Linked DNA regions of Lysinibacter sp. HNR. The protein of the gene in region 2 binds, or shares a complex with, the protein of the main gene of each other region. Links are inferred from orthologs where the notes say so. Each region holds a gene or a part of one and is shown on either strand. Other genes may lie near its edges. The genes, in order: hisF and hisH.

Region 1 (10,409 bases), 1.0 Mb from region 2 along the record:
CCGACACAGGCCGCGACGGCATCGGGAAGCCCTCCCGTGAGCTGTAGAACCTGATCCCGAGCCTCCTCACCGATAATCTTTTGAAAATCACGCACCATGGCGGGGAAGGGATGCGGTCCGGCTACCGTCCCAAAGATATAATTTGTATGGTCAACATTAGTCACCCAATCACGCATGGCCTCGTTGATTGCATCTTTTAGGGTTCGTGAACCTGCCTTGACCGCTACAACCTCAGCACCGAGCAACCTCATCCTGGCAACATTCAGCGCCTGCCGCTCAGTATCGACTTCACCCATGTACACCACGCACTCGAGCCCAAAAAGGGCAGCCGCAGTAGCGGTGGCCACGCCGTGCTGACCGGCCCCCGTCTCGGCAATGACACGAGTTTTTCCGATGCGTTTAGTCAGCAGCGCCTGCCCCAGCACGTTATTAATCTTGTGTGAGCCGGTATGGTTGAGATCTTCCCGCTTAAGAATGACCCTCGCTCCCCCCGCGTGCTTTGCAAAACGAGGTACCTCCGTGATGACTGAAGGGCGCCCCACGTAGCTACGAAGCAGATGCGTAAGTTCACTCGCAAAATCGGAAGAATGACGCGCAACTTCGTAAGCCTGAGTCAGCTCATCCAGGGCAGCCACAAGTGACTCGGGGACAAACCGTCCCCCAAAATCACCAAAGTACGGACCTTCTTCATCTCTTAAAGACATCAAGTATCACTATTTTTCTGTTTAAACAGCAAGAAAATGGGCGAGCGTGGCCAGGGGGTCCCCCGTGACCAGAGCCTCACCAACCAGCACAACATCCGCGCCATCTCGTCGATAGCGAGCAACGTCCTCGGCAGAATGAACGGCAGACTCAGCCACACGGATCACACCGGCGGGAATCTGATCGGCGAGACGACCAAAAAGACTGTTATCCAACTCAAAGGTGGAGAGATTACGAGCGTTTACCCCCACCAAGTTGGCACCAATATCAATGGCACGAGACACCTCGTCGGCGCTGTGGGTCTCGACCAGCGTGGCCATGCCCAATTCAGCGCTGAGGTTGTAGAGCGAGGTGAGTTGCTTCTGATCGAGGGCCGCCACAATAAGCAACACCATATCGGCGCCGGAGGCCCGCGCTTCAAAAACCTGATAGGGGTTTGAGATAAAATCCTTACGCAAAACGGGCAAGGAAACGGCTTCGCGAACCGCTTCAAGATCGGCCAGTGAGCCACCAAATTTACGGCCCTCGGTGAGAACGCTGACCGCACTAGCACCGCCCGTCTCGTAGAGGCTCGCAAGCGCGGCAGGGTCGGGAATATCGGCAAGCACACCCCGCGACGGGCTGGCCCGTTTTATCTCGGCAATAATTTTAACGGTGTCTTCGGGTCGCAAAAAAGCGATAGCGTCACGCGCGGGATCCTGCGCTAAGGCATCCGCCTCAACCCTGTTGAAAGGACGTGTTTCCCGGCGAACAGCGGCATCTTCGCGGGCGGCCGCCATCAACGACTCAAGCACGCTAGTCGTGAGCCTTTGCAACGTATTTTGGGCCTCTCACACCGTAACCGGCCTTACCCAAAATCCATCCCACAATAAGGCCAAGAACAAGCAGTCCCACGGAAGACCACACGATTATCGGCTGATGCAGGAAGAAGGCAACGGTTCCGATTGCAAACGCAACCAGCATGATAATGACCGTGGTCCACGCAGCAGGCGAGTGACCGTGACCGGGCTCTTCGTGTTCGATACTCATGAAACTCCTAACAAGTTCTACCGTGGTAGTCTATCCGGCACACAGCCTCTTCGCATATTCGACCCACAATCATCTTTAAAATTTCCTACAGAACGGCGAAGGGGCAATAGTATTCGCTGGCGTGGAGCCACCGTAAACCGAGGCAAGAAGCCTCTATACACTGGGGTCGGAACCGCGCGATTGCCGATCCCACTCATCAATGCGATCCCCCGCAGCTGGATCGGACTCTCCACTCTCCCTCGTGAGTTCGGCAAAAGCCTCCGCCGATGATTCATCCGGCTCCAAAACCACGGCTTGGTAGCGACGAGACGATCGCGGCCATCGCCGCGCGGTCACCAACACGGCCACACCGCTCAGCGCAACAAAAACCGCAATCACAATACCGAGCACAGGCCATGCGGTGGTTGTAACGCTCTCGACAAGAGCGCTCAGAGACTCAATACCCGTCACTCCCGTCTGGGCCGTGATAAAAGCTTGCCCCCCGGTAATGGGGCTAGAGAGCGCCGAGAGTGAAACCCACACGGCACACGCTCCCAACACGGTCTGCAAAAAACCGAGAATAAAACGAAAAGCCCCTCCCGCGATTGTGAGGGCACCGCCTGCGGCAAGACCTGCCAGAGCAAAGGCACTCAGAGCGGCCGCCGCCTGCTGACCAGTTACCGCAATGACGGGCTCCCCCGCAACATCCGGACGCAGGGTAAGGGTAAACCAGGTTTGACTCCAGGCAAGCAGGAGGAGAGCGTTACTAGCAAGTACCAGAAGAATTATCCAGCGTTTAATACGGGTGGCGCTCCACCCCGAGGCGGTCATCTTTTTAGACGTCCAATCGAGTAAAAGTATTAGCGATTGCCACCGCCCGCAGGGGCGCGGCAGCCTTATTCTGAGACTCTTCAAATTCTAGTTGCGGAACGGAATCCGCCACTATTCCCCCGCCGGCCTGCACGTGTGCCGTGTCGCCAATAATGGTTGCGGTACGGATAGCAATGGCCAGATCCGCCACTCCACTCAGCCCGAAATACCCCACCACGCCACCATAGAGTCCACGCTGTACCGGCTCAAGCGCATCAATAATCTCGAGCGCACGCGGTTTGGGCGCACCGGAGAGAGTTCCCGCTGGAAAGGTCGCCCGGAACACATCGATGAGGCTGCTGTCGTCTCGAAGATCACCCTCAACCGTAGAGACGATATGCATAATATGGCTAAAACGCTCAACCCTCATAAACTCAGTTACCGCCACGCTCGAGGAGTCACACACGCGAAGCAGGTCGTTGCGGGCCAGGTCAACCAGCATAAGGTGTTCCGCACGCTCTTTTTCATCGGTGATGAGCTCCTGTTCAAACGCCTGATCTTTTTCGGGAGTTGTACCGCGCGGCTTAGAGCCAGCGATCGGATGCGTAATCACACGCCCCTCCTGCACCTTCACCAGGGCCTCCGGGCTAGATCCGACGATCGAATACGGGCCCACCCCGTCGGCCTCAAAATTGAAAAGATAGAGATAGGGGCTGGGATTGAGGTGACGCAGAACCCGGTAGACGTCGAGAGGGTCGGCACTGCACTCAAGGTCAAAGCGTTGCGAAATCACAACCTGAAATATGTCACCGTCCACGATATGCCGCTTGGCAACCTCAACCGCCTCAAGGAACTCCTGGCGCTCGCTGCGAGGACGGGGATGTGGCACAGCCGAGAAATCTGCGACTGCCAGGGGGGTCGGAGCGGGGGCAGCAAGACGTTCCTGCAGGCTGTTCAATCGCGATTGGGCGTCCGCCCACAGGTCATCGGCGTCATCGACCCCGTCGTTCAGGACATTCGCAATGAGTGTGACGGTTCCCTCACGGTGATCAATCACGATGAGTTCTGAAACGAAGCTGAGTGCCTGTCCCGGAAGCGTAAAGTCGGCCGGGGGCTGCCCGGGAAGATCTTCAAGCTGACGAACCGCCTCCCATCCGATAAACCCGACCAACCCACCCGTGAGCGCCGGAAAGCCGGGAATCGCAGGTGAATTCCAACGGGTGACAATGGTGTCAACCGCAGCGAGAGGTGCAAGACCGGTAAGAGATACGCCGGCAACCCGCTCCTCAGAGAGGCCGTACCCAACCCAGGTAGAGGCCTCTTCGTGCTGTGTGAGAACCCCAAACGATCCCGCCCCGATAAAGCTAAAGCGAGTCCACACCCCACCCTGCTCCGCTGACTCGAGAAGAAAAGTTCCGGGGGCACCGGCGGCGACCTTGCGGTAGATAGAAACGGGAGAATCGCTATCGGAAAAGAGCACCCGCGAAACGGGGACAGCGCGGTGAGTCGTCAGGAGTTGTAAAAACTCTTTTCGGTCTGTGGAATGGTGTGAAACACCGATCATTGTGGCTACTCTTCCCCCCGATGGAACGGGTTAAATTCCAGATTACGATCCGTAAAGCATGTTACAGAACCAGTATGGCAGGCAACACCAACCTGCTCCACCCGGACAAGAAGGGTATCACCATCGCAGTCCAGGGCAATCCCGCGAACATATTGGTGATGCCCCGAGGTATCCCCCTTACGCCAGAGCTCACCCCGCGAGCGCGACCAGAACGTAACTCGGCCCTCTCGGAGGGTGATGTCGAGTGCCTCTCTATTCATCCAGGCGAGCATCAGAACCTCGTCTGTGAGGTGATTTTGCACGACCACCGGCACAAGACCGTCGGCGTTATAAACGACACGCTCTACACTGGCGGTACCGGGCGTTATATCGGTCACAAGCGCACCTCTTTACCCGCGTTACGAAGAGCGTGCTTGACCTCACCAATAGTCATGGTTCCATCGTGAAAAACAGAGGCCGCGAGAACCGCATCAGCGCCCGCGTCAACAGCGGGGGCAAAGTGCTCGCGTTTCCCAGCACCACCCGAGGCGATGATGGGCACACTGCTTGCCTCTCTTACAGCGGTGATGAGTTCGAGGTCAAAACCAGCGAGTGTACCGTCGGCGTCCATCGAGTTGACGAGGATTTCACCAGCACCCCGTTCCACCACCTCGCGCACCCACGCGATAGCGTCGATGTCTGTTTCGCGCTTACCTCCGTGTGTTGTAAGGACAAAGCCGGAGGGGGTTTTCTCTGAGCGTTTGGTGTCGAGCGACAGGACAATAACCTGCGCACCAAAGCGATCCGCTATCTCGTTAATGAGTCCGGGCCTGGCGATTGCTGCGCTGTTGATGCCCACCTTATCGGCACCGTGCCCCAGGAGACGGGTAACGTCTTCTACCGAGCGGACGCCGCCGCCAACCGTCAGGGGTATAAAAACCTGTTCCGCTGTGCGACGTACCATCTCGTAGGTTGTTGCGCTGTTCTCGACGGTGGCTGTCACATCGAGGAAGGTAAGTTCGTCCGCACCCTGTTCGTAGTAGGTGGCTGCGAGTTCCACGGGATCACCCGCATCTCTGAGGTTGAGGAAGTTAACTCCCTTGACGACACGACCACCCGCAACGTCGAGGCACGGGATGACGCGAGTGGCTACTGACATTTTTTTGTCCTTTAATCTCTCGCTACTCACGCGAGAAGGGTAGTGGGTGGGGTTGGCGTGTTAGAGACGGGCTGCATGGATGGCTGTGACAAGAATCGCGCGCGCTCCCAGCTCATACAGGTTGTCCATCATGCGGTTGGCTTCGTGGCGAGGAATCATAACCCGCACCGCCACCCAGCGTTCGTCACGTAGTGGTGAGATTGTGGGTGACTCGATTCCGGGGGCGAGTTGAACTGCCTCGTCCAGCTTTTCTGAGGGCAGGTCGTAGTCCATGATTACATATTGGCGGGCAACAAGTACTCCACGCAGCCGGCGCAGTAGGGTTTCCAGCCCGTTAGCCTGTTCGGGGGCGCTGATGAGGATTGCGGAGGATTCGAGGATCACCGGCCCGAAGACCTCAAGCCCGGCTGCTCGAAGCGTTGCGCCGGTCTCGACAACGTCGGCGATGGCGTCTGCCACACCCAACCGGACGGCAGATTCAACCGCCCCCTCTAGTTTCACCAGGATTGCGGTAACGCCGTGTGTCTGAAGAAAGTTGTGGACGAGCTGAGGGTAGCTGGTGGCGATACGCAGACCCTCAAGCTGGGTGATGTCGGTGTACTCGCCCACGGGTGCGGCAAAACGAAAGGTGGAGCGGGCAAAGTCTAGGCTGGTTACCTCGAAGGCGCTTGAATCCGAGTCGAGCAGGAGGTCGCGACCCGTGATGCCCACGTCTACGGCTCCCAGGCCCACATGGGTGGCGATATCGCGGGGGCGCAGGTAGAAGAATTCCACGTTGTTAGCGCTGTCGGTATAGACCAGCTGCTTAACATCGCGGCGCAGGGCGTAGCCCGCCTCGGCGAGCATCTGATTGGCGGTCTCGGATAGTGAGCCCTTATTGGGAACGGCGATACGCAACATATCTGAGGTGTCTCTCGGTTATTAAAAATGATGGGGGGGGTTAAAGGTGGCGGTAAATATCGTCTGTTGTGAGACCCTTGGCCAACATCATCACCTGTAGGTGATAGAGCAGCTGCGAAATTTCCTCGGCAGTTTCCTCTTGAGACTCGTACTCGGCGGCCATCCACACCTCGGCGGCCTCCTCGACAATCTTTTTGCCGATGCTGTGCACTCCCGCGTCTAGCTGGGCAACCGTGGCTGAGCCCTCGGGACGTGTCTTGGCCTTGCGGGCGAGTTCTTCAAAGAGCTCATCGAATGTTTTCACGTAGATCAGATTATCGTCTTTAGTGACCGCCATGCGCACGGACCGCTTCACGCAGTGTGGCAATGTTGTCGGCAGGAACCCCACCGAACACACTTGATCCCGCCACAAAGGTATCCGCACCGGCCTCCGCCGCCGCCGTGATGGTGTCTGCGGTGATGCCACCGTCGACCTGGAGCCACACGTCAATTTCTAGGCGTTTTCGTGCATCGTTCAGAAGTCGGAGTTTGGGCATCGTATCGGCCATAAATTTTTGCCCTCCAAAACCGGGTTCCACCGTCATGACCAGTATTTGATCAAACTCCCCCAGTATGTCCAGATATTGCTCTGCTCGGGTGCCCGGTTTTAAGGCGAGGCTGGCTCGTGAACCAATCTGTCGAATTTTACGAGCTAGGGCTACCGGTTCGGCTGTGGCTTCCGCATGGAAGGTGACGGAAAACGCCCCCATTTCGGCGTATCCGGGTGCCCAACGTTCGGGATTTTCAATCATGAGGTGAATATCAAGCGGGATTGGCGAAACCTGCTGGAGCCTTTCAGCAACGGGGAGCCCCAGGGTGAGGTTGGGCACAAAGTGGTTGTCCATCACGTCCACATGAGCGGCATCAGCTGTGCTAATGCGTTGCAGCTCGGTTTCAAGGTTGGCAAAATCCGCCGATAGGATGCTGGGGTAAATTCGCTGACTCACACCCTTTATCCTAACTTTTTAAAGAGAGACACAAACATTGCGTCGGTTCCGTGGCGATGCGGCCAGAGCTGTACGGAAAGGTCGTTACCGTGCGAGTCTTTGCCATCGTTACTGCTATCACCCTTGCCGCCACCCCGAGAGTCCTCACGGGGTGGGGCAACACCAAGATCAACAGGTTCCGGAGCCAGGCGTTGGAGAATTTCTCGCGCTGAGAGCTCGGTCATCTGCGGATGTTTCTTGAGCATTCCGTTCACCACCGTACGGGTTTCCGCGCGGTGTGGTGAGCAGGTCACATAGGCGAGAAGCCCTCCCGGCTTAAGCGCCGTCACCGCGGCCTCGAGCAGAGCATCCTGTAGCGATGTGAGCGGAGGTATGTCCGTGGGGTCTTTACGCCACCTGGCTTCCGGACGACGGCGCAGCGCACCAAGACCGGTGCAGGGTGCATCAACCATAATTCGGTGAAAACCTTCCGGGTAGCGCCCGGGTATTGTTTGGCCTTCACCCACCACAACGTCAACCGCGTCCTGAACCGCAATAACGGACTTTCGTACGAGGTTGGCCCGCGCCGGAACCACTTCGTTTGCAATCACGTGAGCACCGCCCAGACGGGCCTCCGCACCAAGGATGGCACTTTTACCTCCGGGGCCGGCACACATGTCCAGCCACATCTCGCCTTCTTCCACCTCGCGAGCACGGGTCAAAATGAGGGCGGCCACCTGAGAGCCCTGGTCTTGCACACGTATCCAGCCGTTGCTAGGTCCCGTCACTTGGGAGGGGTCGCCCCTCTCGAGAGTGTGACCTAGCGGAGAGACGGTTGACGCGGTGGCTCGGGTATCCTGGGAAATATTTTTGGGGCTTCCCGGCAGGGTAACCAGGCTTACTCGCGGTGATCGATTATCTGCCGTCAGCAGTTCCTTGATCTCCTCAGCGCGGCCTTCCGCACGCAGGGATGCTCGAAAGGCCCGGATGACCCACTCGGGGTGTGAGAACTGTGCCGAAAGCCTCGCGTCTGCGTTCGTGAGTTCTCCCAGCACGTCCTCCAGCCACTCCTCGGGTTGCCTACGTCCGAGGCTTCGCAAGACCCCGTTCACAAACCCAACCGCAGATTGACGTCCAACTCGCTTCTGAATATCAACCGTCTCATAGACCGCAGCGTGTACGGGGGTACGCATCCCCAAAATCTGGTGTGCCCCCATTCGGAGCACCACGAGAGCAACCGGGTCGATTGTGTGCAGATCACGCCCGGCAACACGTTCGATAACCCGGTCGTAGTATCCCTGCATCCGCAGGGTTCCGTAAACTAGTTCTGTTGCAAACCCTCGATCGGAGGAATCCAGCCCTGAACTGCGGAGGCGAGAAGGGAGGACCAAGTTTGCATAGGCGTCGGAGTCACGCACCTCGGCCAGAACTTCGTAGGCTAGCAACCGGGCATTTATTGATCGTTCTTGTGAAGCATTGGTGCTTTGTTTTTCTGTGCTATCACGGTTCATCGTGCTACTACCTCCGATTGTGACAGGCCACGAAACCAGTCTGCGGCATCCATCGCACGTTTACCGGAGGGCTGCACTCTGACCAGCACGACCGGATCGTCGGCTGTGCCCACCCACACGCGCGCCCTGTGAAGAATCATCTGTCCGGGTCTGAGCAGCCCGTCGCTCGTTCCTGTGAGCTGTGCAGTAAGGGAAGGTATCTCTGCGTCTTGTTGCAGAGAAAGAACTTTAACGCGTTGCCCCGCGATCTCAGTGTACGCTCCGGGCTCGGGGGTAACCCCTCGATACCTGGCAATAACAAGTGCCGCGGGTCGTGTCCAGTCAAGCTGACCGTCAGCGTTGGTGAGCTTGTGTGCGTAGCTACTCTGGCCCTTTTGGGGCTGCAACATGATGTTACCCCGAGAGATCTCTTCCAGGCCTCGAACCAGGTCGTAAGCGCCCTCTTGAGCATAGTGGGTAAGTACATCGCCCGCGGTTGCGGTTGCGGGCAGGGGAATGACGCGCTGGCTCAGAACGTCACCCTCATCGAGTGCCGCCACCAATTGGAAAATAGTAACCCCGTTCTGACTGTCTGCGGCCATAAGCGATCGTTGAACCGGCGCGGCCCCGCGCCACCGAGGCAAGAGCGAAAAATGCAGGTTAAACCATCCGTGGGTGGGAACATCAAGCATCGTTTGGGGAACCAATCCCCCGTACGCCACTATTACTCCCACTTCGGGACGGAGCTGTGCTATCGCATCGGTCACCTCAGGGGTAAGACGATTGGTGCGGGTAACGCTCAACCCCAGTTCTTCTGCCGCGAGCGCAACGGGTGAGGGAGTCATGACCTTTTTACGTCCAACGGGGGCGTCTTCCCGAGTAATCACCGCAACAACGCTGTGCCCGGCCTGGACTAGCGAGCGCAGGCTGGGCACGGCCACGTCGGGGGTACCAGCAAATACGATCCGCAACTGTGTTACTCCTTGAATAGGGTTCGATTCAAAAACACCAGTTTACCCGCTGTTATCATCATGCCGAGTGCGGAAGTGGTGGCTCACGCGCTATTACTCACCCGCTGTGTGTGCAGAGAAGGCTTCTTAGGGTGTTGAGGGAACGCTATCTGGAAGACACCAACGGATTTTATCAACTGTGAAAGTAAGACACTCGTCGGTTTTTGCGTATTTAAACGGACGCTTAAACTGATTCTCTAGACGTAGCTGTTCCTGGGACGGAACAGCTGCACCTCCTCCAACAGCAACTTGTGAACCGACAAAAAAGTCCTGAGAGAAAAAGTTTCCTTTCACTTCCGCGGGACCCGACGCGGGAACACCCCGCACGAGAACGCTCTGGCGATTACTGGTTCCTACTCTGCCGTAATCGAAGAAGTTATTGGTAATGTCGACGTATTCGCCACCGACCGTGGTGCCTGTGCCGGCGTGCATATCAAATTGATGGTAGGCCTGCTTACCGCCACCCTGTAGTACAAGATTCTCCGTTGCGGTGTATCCCTCACCAACCTGGCCGGAACCCGCAATTGCGTGTCGGTTTCGATCAAAAACATTGCGTCGGATCGTGGCCGTTGCATTGCCGTTCTGGACCACAACACCGTACCCCGTGGCATAGCCGTTGCTCTCCACAAGAAAATTGTCGTGAATGTAGTTGTTCTCAACCAGGACATTTGTGGTTGTTTTGATCGAGAGAGCGGAGTAGGACCACCCGGCAAGCTCCGAATTCCGGATGATTTGCCCGCTACTTCCGGAAACCGTTTGCACCCCTAAGATCCTAAAGCCGGCGGAGGGGTCATGGTATGGCCCCAAGATCCGTAGGCCCTC
Region 2 (10,386 bases):
CAAAGCCGGAGAGCACCGTACCGTACCAGCGATCCGCGCGATATCCCGCAATAAAGCCGATGACCAGCGACAGTATGGTGGCTATGACAAAGGAGATGAAGGTGAGCGGCAGCGTCACCTGCAACCGACTCAGTACCTCGGGAAGCACGGGTTGACCGCTAACAAAGGAGTTGCCCAGATCGAGTGTCACAATCTGTCCGACCCAGCTCACAAACTGTTCAAACAGCGGACGATCAGAACCCATCTCGGCCCGCGCGGCCGCGATCTGCTCCGGGGTTGCGTCCACCGACAGCAGCGCGTTTGCCGGGTCACCCGGAAGTAGTCGAAGCAGCACAAAGATGACCACCATCGCCGCGATGAGGGACAGCAGCAAAAAGAGCAGTCGCCTAAGCAGATAGGTGGTCATCTATGAATCTTAAACCCTGTCTAGTTCTTCACGATGTCGTAGACGAAGAACTGTGAGTTAAGACCGTTCACCGGGTAACCGGAGACGTTGTTGGCTGCCACCACAATCTGTGGGTACAGGTAGAGCCAGAGGCTGGCCGCATCCTCGGCAGTGATCTCGTTAACCCGGATGAGTTTTTCGGTCTGCTCATCGGTGCTTGCTGCCTGCTCCGCCTCGGTGACCAGCTGGGTCACCTCGGGGTTATTGTAGCCCCAGTAGAAGTCAGGATTTCCGTACCACACCACATCACGGTCGTTCACGTGCTCCTGGAGTGTGGCCTCAAAGTCTCTCTCGGTAAACACCTTGGAGTACCACTCGTCCGCCGTAATCACGTTGATATTCACGATCACACCGACCTTGGCCAGCTCGCTCTTCACAAACTCCGCAACAACGGGATGAGGGTCGTAGTTTGGGGTGTCGAGGGTAAATTCAAAACCGTCTGCGTAACCGGCCTCCGCAAGCTGCTGCTTAGCCAGATCAACGTCGTAGGGGTTCACATCGACCAGGTCTTTGTACCAGGGGTCGCTCGGGGGAACCATAGAACCGATGAGGGTTCCGTGTCCGCCCCAGATCGAATCAAGAAGTTTTTCACGATCGATCGCCGAGTATAGTGCCTTGCGCACAAGCGTATTATCAAAGGGTGCCACCCTATTATTGAAGGCAAGCAGTTCTTTGGTAGTGGAGGTTCCCTCGCTAACGGTGTAGTCGGAGTTACCCTCGAACTGTGCCAGCGAGTCGGGACTTTGGATACTCGTGACCACATCAACCGCTCCGGTAAGCAGTGCGTTACTGAGGGCCGTTGCGTCGGTGAAGTAGTTAAAGACCACCTCTTGGTTCTGGGCTTTCTCACCCCAGTATTGGTCAAAACGCTCAAGACTGAGCGAGTTTCCGCGTCGCCACTCGCCTAGAGTGTACGGGCCGGTTCCGTCTTCGGTGGCCGAGATGTCTGTAGCCTCGCTATTGACGACCCACACGTAGCTGAGGAGATAGGGGAAGGAGATGGAGGGGGCGCTCAGATTAAACACGACCGTGCTCTCATCCGGGGTTTCAATGCTCGAGATCACCCGAAAACTATTTTTGCGAGCGGCTTTTGATTCCTCGGCTATAACCCGCTCCACGCTCGACTTGACATCGGCTGCGGTAAGTTGTTTTCCCGAGTGGAAGATGACCCCCTCGCGCAGCGTGGCGGTGTAGGTGAGGCCGTCTTCTGAGCGGTCGATCGACTCAGCCAACAGCAGAGATTGGCTTCCGTCATCGTTGATCCGCGACAATCCCTCGTATACGTTGCCCGAGAACGCCTCCGTTACGCCCTGACCACCACCACCGGTGTTATCAAGATTACCCGGCTCATAGAGCGAGCCGATCTCGATCACCGCGTTAGGATCGGGAGAACCGTCGGCTGTAGCGCCGTTGCCGCTACCGGCGCAGCCGCTCAGTATCAGGGCGGTGGCCAGACCCAGGGCAGCAAAAAGCAGGGGTTTTTTCTTCAATGTGGGGGGCTCCTCGTGTTGATGGTTATTTATCGACGCTGACGGTCACTTATTCACTACTTTTTTCTCACCGGCAAGAACCGCTGTTTTTAGACGATTCTGGGCGGGCGGAAGCGGGCAGTTGTAGTGCGGCGAGAAACCGCAGGGGGGCACAAAGGCCCGATTAAAGTCGAGCACAACCACTCCCGCTTCTCCCCGGGCAAGCTGGGTGGGAATGCGCAGAAAACGCCCCGGGGAGTAGGTTGCGATACTGGAGTCTGCCGCCCCGTTGGTGGGGTCGGCAAATACGAGGAGCAGGGTGCCGTTATCGTCAAACGCGCTGAGGGTGTACTCCTCACCCTCGAGGGTGAGGGAGATATCTCCGGGGACCACCAGGTCACGGGTCCCCCCGTTGTCGCGGATGTGCTCAAACGGGATGACTCGCTCCGCATCCACCGGCGTAAACTGGGCTTCCACAACCCACTCGGGGTTGAAGGGAAACGTGTCGATGTGATCGAAGTTCTGAATTGCCTCGGAGGTCGCGTCCCACAGCCGCACACCGGTTTCGATAGCGCCCGTGTCCGGGTTTGTCCGTTGAATATCGGTAACGGTGATATTGCTCGGCTGCCCCACCTGTTCCTCGGCCGCGTTTGGCCCGTCGGAGGTGTGCCAACGAGTCTCGATAAGGGCTAGGTTTCCAGTGGGGGCTGTTACCGCTCGGCCACGACCGATAACCCATCCCTCGTGTGATGCCCCGGCCTTCGTGACGGTATCGACCGAGGCTCGGAGTGGTGTGTGTGAGGTATTTTCTGTCATGATCTTTTAATTCTCCGGCTGCGATTCATAAAAACGACTTATATGTCACTGAGTTACGCTCATGTCATCCCTACAGGCCGCTCTGCGAGGGTTGGTGTGCGTGGGATAAACACTCTCCTCACGGAATAACGCTCACTCGCGCCAAAGAATTCCGTTATAGAGGTAAAAATCCAAAATTATTGTGACGCAAGCTTGAGGGCGAGTGAGTCTACCCTCTCTGCGATCACCTCGCTCTGCCCCCAGAGGCGCTGCAGAGAGAGCAACAGGGCATCCACACGCTCACGGTCAAGGCCGGGGACAAGCCGCAGTGTCACAAGTGTTTCCGGAGCCACAAGCGTGGCCGAGGGGTCACCATCGGCAAGCTCCACCGAAACCACCTCGGGTACCTCTGCTATTGAGCGCTCAAACACGGCGTTGATCTCTGGGTCACTCCAGGCGGGCTGCCAGGGCAGCGATTGGGCGATAGCCCACACGGCCGGCCGACGGAGCACAAACTGGGTGTCCGATCCGGGGTCGAGCACCACCAGGCTCGTTTCATCTCCCGCTGCGGCCAAGGCTACCCGAACGCCGTCGGCGGGAACGGGCCTGGCGTCCGAGCTCCAGCGTCCCATCGCCTCGACAGATGAAAACACGGGGAGGGCCTTACGTCCGTCCGGAGCCGCCACCGTCACGATCGATAGCTCCTGCGTCTTATCGACAACCTTCCCCGCCGGGGTAACACCCACCTCACCCGCCTCCGCGATGAGGGGTATCAGGAGTCTCGACTCACGAAAAGCGTCAATAACACCGGTGATATCGGACTGTTTGTTGTGGAAGGCGCTCAGCGCGGCACGCAGCTGCTCGGGCATCTTGCCATCGTCACCCGCAAAATCGTTGCTCTCAAATGAGCGTCCCGCCCAGGGCTGCCCCGCTGAATCCGCGTGCGGTTGCTCACCAAGGCTGAGCGAGGGGGCACCCGCCTGATGTGTGGAACCCAGATTTTTTGCGGCCATATTTCTCTCTCAACTAGTCGCCCGCGACGTCGAGCGCCTCCGGCAGAGTGAACGCCCCCGCGTAGAGGGCTTTCCCCACGATGGCGCCCTCAAGCCCATACGGAACCAGCTCACGCAGGGCGGCCAGGTCGTCCAGGCTTGATACGCCGCCAGACGCCACAACCGGACGGTGGGTGCGCTGAAGAATCTTGCGTAATAGATCGAGGTTTGGCCCCTGAAGCGTGCCGTCTTTGGTGACGTCAGTGACAACATAGCGTGTGCATCCGGCGTCTTCGAGACGATCAAGCACCTCCCAGAGGTCGCCACCCTCCCGAGTCCAGCCACGCGCCGCCAGGGTATTACCGCGCACATCAAGACCCACCGCGATGAGTTCGCCATACTGCGCGATCACGCTTCGAGTCCACTCGGGGTTTTCGAGAGCGGCGGTTCCGAGGTTAACCCGTTTGGGATCCAGTGAAAGGGCTGCCTCAAGGCTCGCATCATCACGGATGCCACCGGATAGCTCAATCTTCACTCCCCGACTCTGCTTGATCACCTTGCGGATCACCGAGGCGTTATTCCCGCGCCCAAAAGCGGCGTCCAGGTCAACCAGGTGGATCCACTCGGCTCCCTGCTCCACCCAGTCATAGGCCGCGTCGACGGGAGAACCGTAGTTTGTTTCAGTTCCCGCCTCGCCCTGGGTGAGGCGAACCGCCTTACCCCCCGCCACATCCACGGCCGGGAGAAGTTCCAGTCGAGGGCGCTTATTAAATTCGCTCATGCTGTCCTACTTATTCGTGGGGTGCCCGCATTATTGCGTCCGCACCCAAAGGGAAATTCTAGCCAGGTTTACCCGAGAGTGCCAAGCCAGTGCGAAAGCAGGCGAATACCCGCATCCCCAGATTTTTCGGGATGAAACTGTGTCGCCATCAGTGGACCGTTTTCTACTGCCGCGATAAAGCGGGAACCGTATTCCGCCCAGGTAACCGCGGGCCTCGGGATCGCCGGGTGGGGATCGAGGCTCCACTCCTGCGCACCGTTTGAGTGGACAAAATAAAAACGTTCCTGGTCAAGCCCCCGGAAGAGTACCGAGTTATCGGGAGCCTCTACGTGGCTCCACCCGATGTGCGGAAGAATCGGTGCGTCTAGCTGGGTGACCTGTCCCGGCCACTCCCCCAGACCCTCCGTAGTAACTCCCCGCTCAATTCCCCTCTCGAACATCACCTGTAGACCGACGCAGATACCAAAGACCGCTCGGCCCCCGGCAAGACGCCTATCGATCAATTCGGTACCGCGAACCGCGTTAAGCTGATTCATGACGGCTTGAAACGCACCGACCCCGGGAACAACCAGGCCGTGAGCCTCCATTGCCTGTTTGCGGTCGGAGGTGAGCACGGCGTCCGCACCGGCCTTTTCCAGGGCACGAACCACCGAGTGTACGTTTCCCGAGCCGTAATCAAAAACAACAACGCGTGGCGAACTCACAGCGCGCCCTTAGTCGAGGGAATCCCGGATACCGCGGCATCAAACGCTTTAGCCTGCCGAAACGCCCGTGCAAAGGCTTTAAACTCCGCCTCCGCAATGTGGTGCGGGTCGCGGCCCTCAAGCAGCCGAATGTGTGCGGTAAGCCTCGCGTTCAGGGTAATCGCCTCAAAAAAATGGCGCACCATAGAGCCGGTAAAGTGACCACCGATCAGGTGAAACTCAAACCCCTGCGGCTCGCCGCTGTGCACCAGATAGGGGCGCCCAGAAATATCGATGACAGCCTGGGCCAGCGCCTCGTCCAGCGGAACCAGCGCATCGCCATACCGGGCAATGCCAGACTTGCGTCCGAGCGCCTCAAGGATCGCCTGACCCAGCGCTATCCCGGTATCCTCAACCGTGTGGTGAATATCGATGTGGGTGTCCCCGGTAGCTCTCACCGTGAGATCGGTGAGGGAATGCTTTGCAAAGGCGTTGAGCATGTGGTCAAAGAACGGGACCGTGGTGCTGATATGAGATTCACCTGTTCCGTCTAGATTAAGCTCAAGCTCGATACTCGATTCGCTGGTGCTCCTGTGAATACTAGCGGTTCTCGGGGCGCGCGTCGCAAGTTCCTCTGTCATGCGTTCCATCCTATCGCTGAGTGGTGAGCGGGATAACCGCACGGGCCTTAGCGAGGTAGCTGCGCGATTTTCTCGAGGAACAGGGAGGTCTCGCTGTGGGTCCCCACGCTTACCCGGAGGTGTCCGGGGATTCCCACATCACGAATCAGGATGCCCTGCCCCCGCAAAGCCTCAAATGTCGCCTGCGGGTTACTCACTCCCCCAAACAGCACGAAGTTGCCCTCACTGGGGTGCACGGTGTATCCCATATCGCTCAGCGCACGAGCGATACGAACTCTTTCATCGCGCATCGCGCCTACCGCGGCGAGCATGGTGGTGCTGTGCCGCAACGCGGCGATACCCGCCGCCTGGGTGAGTGCGGAGAGGTGATACGGCAAGCGGACCAGGTGCATAGCGTCAATCGCCGCAGGGTTTCCCGCTAGGTAACCGATACGCACACCGGCAAAAGCAAATGCCTTACTCATGGTGCGCGACACGAGGAGACGGTCTCGGCCCGGCAGTAGTGTGAGGGCTGACTCGTAGGCCTCCGAACCAAACTCAGCGTAGGCCTCGTCCACCACCACAATCCCATTGGTCACATCGTAGAGCGCTCGAATAGTATCAAGCGGCATCGGGGTGCCGGTGGGGTTGTTGGGGGTACAGATAATTGTGATGTCCGGGGTGTGTGCGCGCACGGCGGCCACAGCGTCTTCGGCAGAGAGAGAAAAGTCCGTGCCGCGGGGGACGGGGATCCACTCGGTTCCCGTGCCGCTTGCAAGCAGCGGGTACATCGAATAGGTAGGCACAAAGCTCAGCAGGCTGCGACCCGGGCCGCCAAACGCCTGAAGCACCTGTTGCAAGATCTCGTTGGACCCGTTTGCGGCCCAGAGGTTATCAACGGTAAGGCCGTGCCCCAGGTAGCGGGCAAGCGATTCTCGCAATTCACCAAAATCGCGGTCGGGATAGCGGTTGGCACGAGTCACCTCTGTCGCAAGAGAAGACACAATATCAGCCGCAACCTCCTCGGGAATTGGATGCGGATTCTCGTTCACATTGAGATTAATAGATGCCGCATCCTGCGGGGCACCGTAGGGTTTTTTCCCCACAAGATCGGGGCGGAGCGGGAGGTCGTCAAGAGTAGCCACGCAACTAAATATACGCAGCCATCTGGAACGAGCCAAAATTCTCAGCAAAATCATTAAAATCAGACGCTAAAATACTAAAGTCTAACCACCAGAACGTGAAGGAAGCTTTTGCAACGCCACCCCACCACCCCAGTAACAGGCCGACACCAAAAACCGGTGGGCGCTACCTCTAGAGCCCTCGGATACATTATCTTCACCAGCCGCTGGCTCCAGGCACCGCTGTACCTCGGGCTTATTGTTGCCCAGGCCGTCTATGTTGTTGTCTTTATGATCGAGCTGTGGCATCTCATTGAGAGCGTGTTTGCGGGCGGAGAAGGTATCACCGAAGCTGCCATCATGTTGACGGTGCTGGGCCTCATCGACGTTGTGATGATTGCCAACCTGCTCATCATGGTGATCATTGGCGGGTACGAGATCTTTGTCTCTAAGGTTCGTGTTGAGGGGCACCCTGACGAGCCCGATTGGCTTTCACATGTCAACGCGAACCTGCTCAAGATCAAACTGTCAATCTCGATCATCAGCATCTCGTCGATTCATCTTCTCAAAACCTTCATTGAGGTTGGCCCCATAGGGGGTAAGGGCGCACAGGCAGAAAAGGCCGACGCTCTCTTCACCAGCCAGGGCGTTATGTGGCAGGTGATTATTCACCTGACCTTCATCGTTTCGGCGTTAGCTTTGGCCTGGATAGATCGGGTGCAGAACAAAACGCTGATGGAGGCGGCCGCCCTGGGGCAGGGTCCGGGTGCCCACTCTACGGAGTCCTCAACAACTCCCGCACCCTCGCATGCCCCCGCCGCGCAGGTGTCTGCGTCGGCTCCCGCAAGCTAGGGCTTAGGGTCACGCATACCAGCAGGAGAGACGACACTCGCACCCCACGAACCGACTCGTCCCTCCTGTGGTGAGAAGAACCCGTCTCCTAGTCGACCTGTGCGATAATTTGCCGGCCCGTTACCCGACAGGTTACTCGAGCCAGAGAACCGCTGTTGGTCTCTTCGGCAATAACTTTGCCGTCAATAAGTATCTTGCAATTGATCTCACCGGTGGAGTCCGCTCGATTGGTCCCGTTCAACTTCAACACGTCAAAATGAGCAACCCTACCGTCGGTCTCCGTGCTCCACGGCAGTTGCGGCTGCTCGTGATACATCTCCCAAGCGCCATCAATATACGATGAAAACGAGACGTCTGCCGCGCCGCTGCCCGTCATCTGATACTCAACGGATACCGGGGTATGGCGCGCAACGATTCGCTCCGCCTCCTCTTTGATAAGGCCGGACGCGTGTATCACGGCATTAAAAAAGGAAGCGTAAACGATAAACAAAGTCACACTAACAATGGTTGCGATAGTGGATATGATCGTTCCCGCAAGAGCGGTGCCCTTGCTACGTCCCTTCACGGCAAGCCCGATAATGCCAAAAATAAGACCAAGAATTGCAAGAATCAGCGCGAGGAGGTTAATAACGGGTAGAGGCGAGAATACTAGCGCAATGATACCGAGCACCATTCCCGTGATACCAAAGCCATTTGTGACGTCCCTCCGAGGAGAGTCTATTTGAGGAGTGTTTGTTTCCGGGTAGGTCATGCTTGCTCCAATCATGAGAATAGTCAGCTTCTACACAGAATACCTTGCCCATAACTTTAACCGCTACGTGAAGGTTTGCGTCCCCAACATCACAAAGCCAACGTTACCGAGATAAATGTCGCATCCAGCTGGGGCGAACCAAGACGAGCGACCAAGCAGACCTCTCCGGCGCGATACCGAGCGGCCCGCCGCACGCTCCCAGGCTCAGCTTCTGACTTCTTTTTTTCCGATTTTCAATACCCGCTTTACAGCTTGAGCCTGTCGTGAATTATGAACCATCGTTCTTAGTTTTCTGAATTCGAGGCGCTGCACAAAAGCGAATCTTTCTCTCTCCGATCTCTTGACAGATGAAAAGCTAACATCTACGCTCTACCTAACGAACGTTAGTTAGGCAAAGACGATGACTAGAGATCGCATACTCCTGATCGCAACCAGACACTTCGCGAACGCAGGTTTATCGGGAGCTTCCCTCAGGGAAATCGCCTCCGAGGTGGGAATCAAGGCCCCCTCTATCTACACGCATTTTGCAAGTAAAGAAGAACTGTTTGCTGAGGTGTACACCGCGGCGGTAGCCGAACATCGGCGATTCTTTGTCGACCTCCTCCAGAGAACTGCGCAACTCACCCCGATGGAAAGGCTATTTCAGCTCCTCGTCGGAGTGCCAACCTTCTACACCGATCGACCCGAGCTCATCGATTTTCATCTCAGAGCGGTGGCGGATGGAGGACCGGTATGGGATCCAAAACTCAGAACACCGTTTCGTGCTGAAGAGTCCGATCTTCTCACGAATATTCGCGACACGTACGTAGAAGGGCGAAACCGCGGGAGCTTCGTGGATCTGAATCCCGACACCTTTGCGTCCCACTTCCTCTGCCTCATGGACGGGCTGTTCCTGCAGCTAAAACATTACCCTCCGGATCTGTACGACGAACGGTTGAACTCCACCTGGAGCTTCGTGACCTCAGCGCTGAGCGTTAATTCCGGGCCCACGGAAAGGTATCACGATGACAACTGATGTCAACAACAAGACCTCAACAGTCACCTCTCGCGTCTTCAAGAACGGGACTCGATCAGACTACGAACGAACCACGGTCCCCCCTGAAGAACGGAAAGGGTGGGTGCCCATTGCAGGAATCTGGATCGCGGTCGGCATCGACATCTCGGGGACGATCCTCGGTGCCCAACTCGGCGCTGGCTTATCTCTCGAAGCGGCCCTGGGAGCAACCATTATCGGTTCTATCCTGCTCGGACTTCTTGCGATGGCGTGCACCTATGTGGGTGCCTCGACAGGTTTCACGAGCGCGATGATCGCCCGATCAATTTTCGGTCGGATGGGAGGGATCGTCATCGCCAGCGCAATGGCTATCTCGTCAGTCGGTTGGTTCGGTGTACAGGCGGGATTTTTCGCCAACAACGCACAAACAGCGGTAGAAGAGTTGTTCGGATGGAACGTCCCGTTGCCGATTCTTATCATCGCGGGAGGTACGATGATGACGCTTACGGCCTTCTGGGGCTATCGCGCGCTCGAGAGATTGAGCAAATGGGCAGTTCCGCTACTCATTGGAACACTCCTGATCGCAGTGTTCCTGGCATTCATGCGCTTCGGCGGGAGCGAGCTGGGCAAACCAACTCTTGCGGAATTCACCTTCGGAGGAGCCGTGTCACTCGTGATAGGCATCTTCATCTTTGGAGTCATCATCTCCCCCGACATTGCCCGGTGGGCTAAGACTCCGCGGCAGGCCATGATCGCCGGATTTTTCGGTTTCTTCGTGGGAAACTCGTTCATCATCCTGATCACGATCATCCTCTCTCGCCTCATGGGCATCGACGATCTCATGCGTATGTTCTTCATACTCGGTATGGGGGCGATCGCGATC

What was found.
Region 1: the proteins of hisH (region 2) and hisF are in contact, whole or in part, in a crystal structure (PDB 6RU0), measured with the Thermotoga maritima proteins. The link is inferred for Lysinibacter sp. HNR from one-to-one orthologs. Residues at the interface, in WP_004080484.1 of Thermotoga maritima: Asn15, Arg18, Arg22, Arg117, Leu118, Pro119, His120, Met121, Gly122, Trp123, Asn124, Asn134, Gly135, Tyr136, Tyr138, Val140, Tyr158, Glu180, Lys181, Ser182, Ser183, Lys184, Ile185; in WP_004080486.1 of Thermotoga maritima: Met1, Leu2, Ala3, Arg5, Ser40, Glu41, Asp45, Glu46, Ala70, Glu71, Ile73, Asp74, Ile75, Pro76, Phe77, Asp98, Lys99, Ser122, Gln123, Glu161, Thr195, Leu196, Asn247, Arg249, Glu251.

What each region holds. Positions count from the first base shown.
Region 1 is NZ_CP121684.1:1,691,856-1,702,264, forward strand. Bases 3,341-6,223 are described here. They hold hisF (imidazole glycerol phosphate synthase subunit HisF), read right to left. Parts: upstream 5,223-6,223; coding sequence 4,458-5,222; downstream 3,341-4,457. Other genes in these bases: FrondiHNR_RS07650 (anthranilate synthase component I), read right to left, coding at 3,341-4,084; hisI (phosphoribosyl-AMP cyclohydrolase), read right to left, coding at 4,090-4,461; hisG (ATP phosphoribosyltransferase), read right to left, coding at 5,283-6,122; FrondiHNR_RS07670 (phosphoribosyl-ATP diphosphatase), read right to left, coding at 6,163-6,223. In the rest of the region: trpB (tryptophan synthase subunit beta), read right to left, coding at 1-704; indole-3-glycerol phosphate synthase TrpC, read right to left, coding at 726-1,496; FrondiHNR_RS07640 (DUF6704 family protein), read right to left, coding at 1,498-1,731; FrondiHNR_RS07645 (Trp biosynthesis-associated membrane protein), read right to left, coding at 1,885-2,541; more of FrondiHNR_RS07650, read right to left, coding at 2,546-3,340; more of FrondiHNR_RS07670, read right to left, coding at 6,224-6,426; rpe (ribulose-phosphate 3-epimerase), read right to left, coding at 6,446-7,108; FrondiHNR_RS07680 (transcription antitermination factor NusB), read right to left, coding at 7,114-8,598; fmt (methionyl-tRNA formyltransferase), read right to left, coding at 8,595-9,548; FrondiHNR_RS07690 (right-handed parallel beta-helix repeat-containing protein), read right to left, coding at 9,675-10,409.
Region 2 is NZ_CP121684.1:690,376-700,761, reverse strand. The notes cover bases 3,369-6,228. They hold hisH (imidazole glycerol phosphate synthase subunit HisH), read right to left. Parts: upstream 5,187-6,228; coding sequence 4,551-5,186; downstream 3,369-4,550. Other genes in these bases: FrondiHNR_RS03020 (histidinol-phosphate transaminase), read right to left, coding at 5,854-6,228; hisB (imidazoleglycerol-phosphate dehydratase HisB), read right to left, coding at 5,183-5,806; priA (bifunctional 1-(5-phosphoribosyl)-5-((5-phosphoribosylamino)methylideneamino)imidazole-4-carboxamide isomerase/phosphoribosylanthranilate isomerase PriA), read right to left, coding at 3,736-4,482; FrondiHNR_RS03040 (SseB family protein), read right to left, coding at 3,369-3,722. Outside these bases: FrondiHNR_RS03055 (ABC transporter permease), read right to left, coding at 1-406; FrondiHNR_RS03050 (ABC transporter substrate-binding protein), read right to left, coding at 427-1,935; FrondiHNR_RS03045 (DUF1684 domain-containing protein), read right to left, coding at 1,981-2,730; more of FrondiHNR_RS03040, read right to left, coding at 2,907-3,368; more of FrondiHNR_RS03020, read right to left, coding at 6,229-6,930; FrondiHNR_RS03015 (TIGR00645 family protein), read left to right, coding at 7,039-7,758; FrondiHNR_RS03010 (MmpS family transport accessory protein), read right to left, coding at 7,847-8,509; FrondiHNR_RS03005 (TetR/AcrR family transcriptional regulator), read left to right, coding at 8,910-9,524; FrondiHNR_RS03000 (cytosine permease), read left to right, coding at 9,514-10,386. UniProt on the Escherichia coli protein: IGPS catalyzes the conversion of PRFAR and glutamine to IGP, AICAR and glutamate. The HisH subunit catalyzes the hydrolysis of glutamine to glutamate and ammonia as part of the synthesis of IGP and AICAR.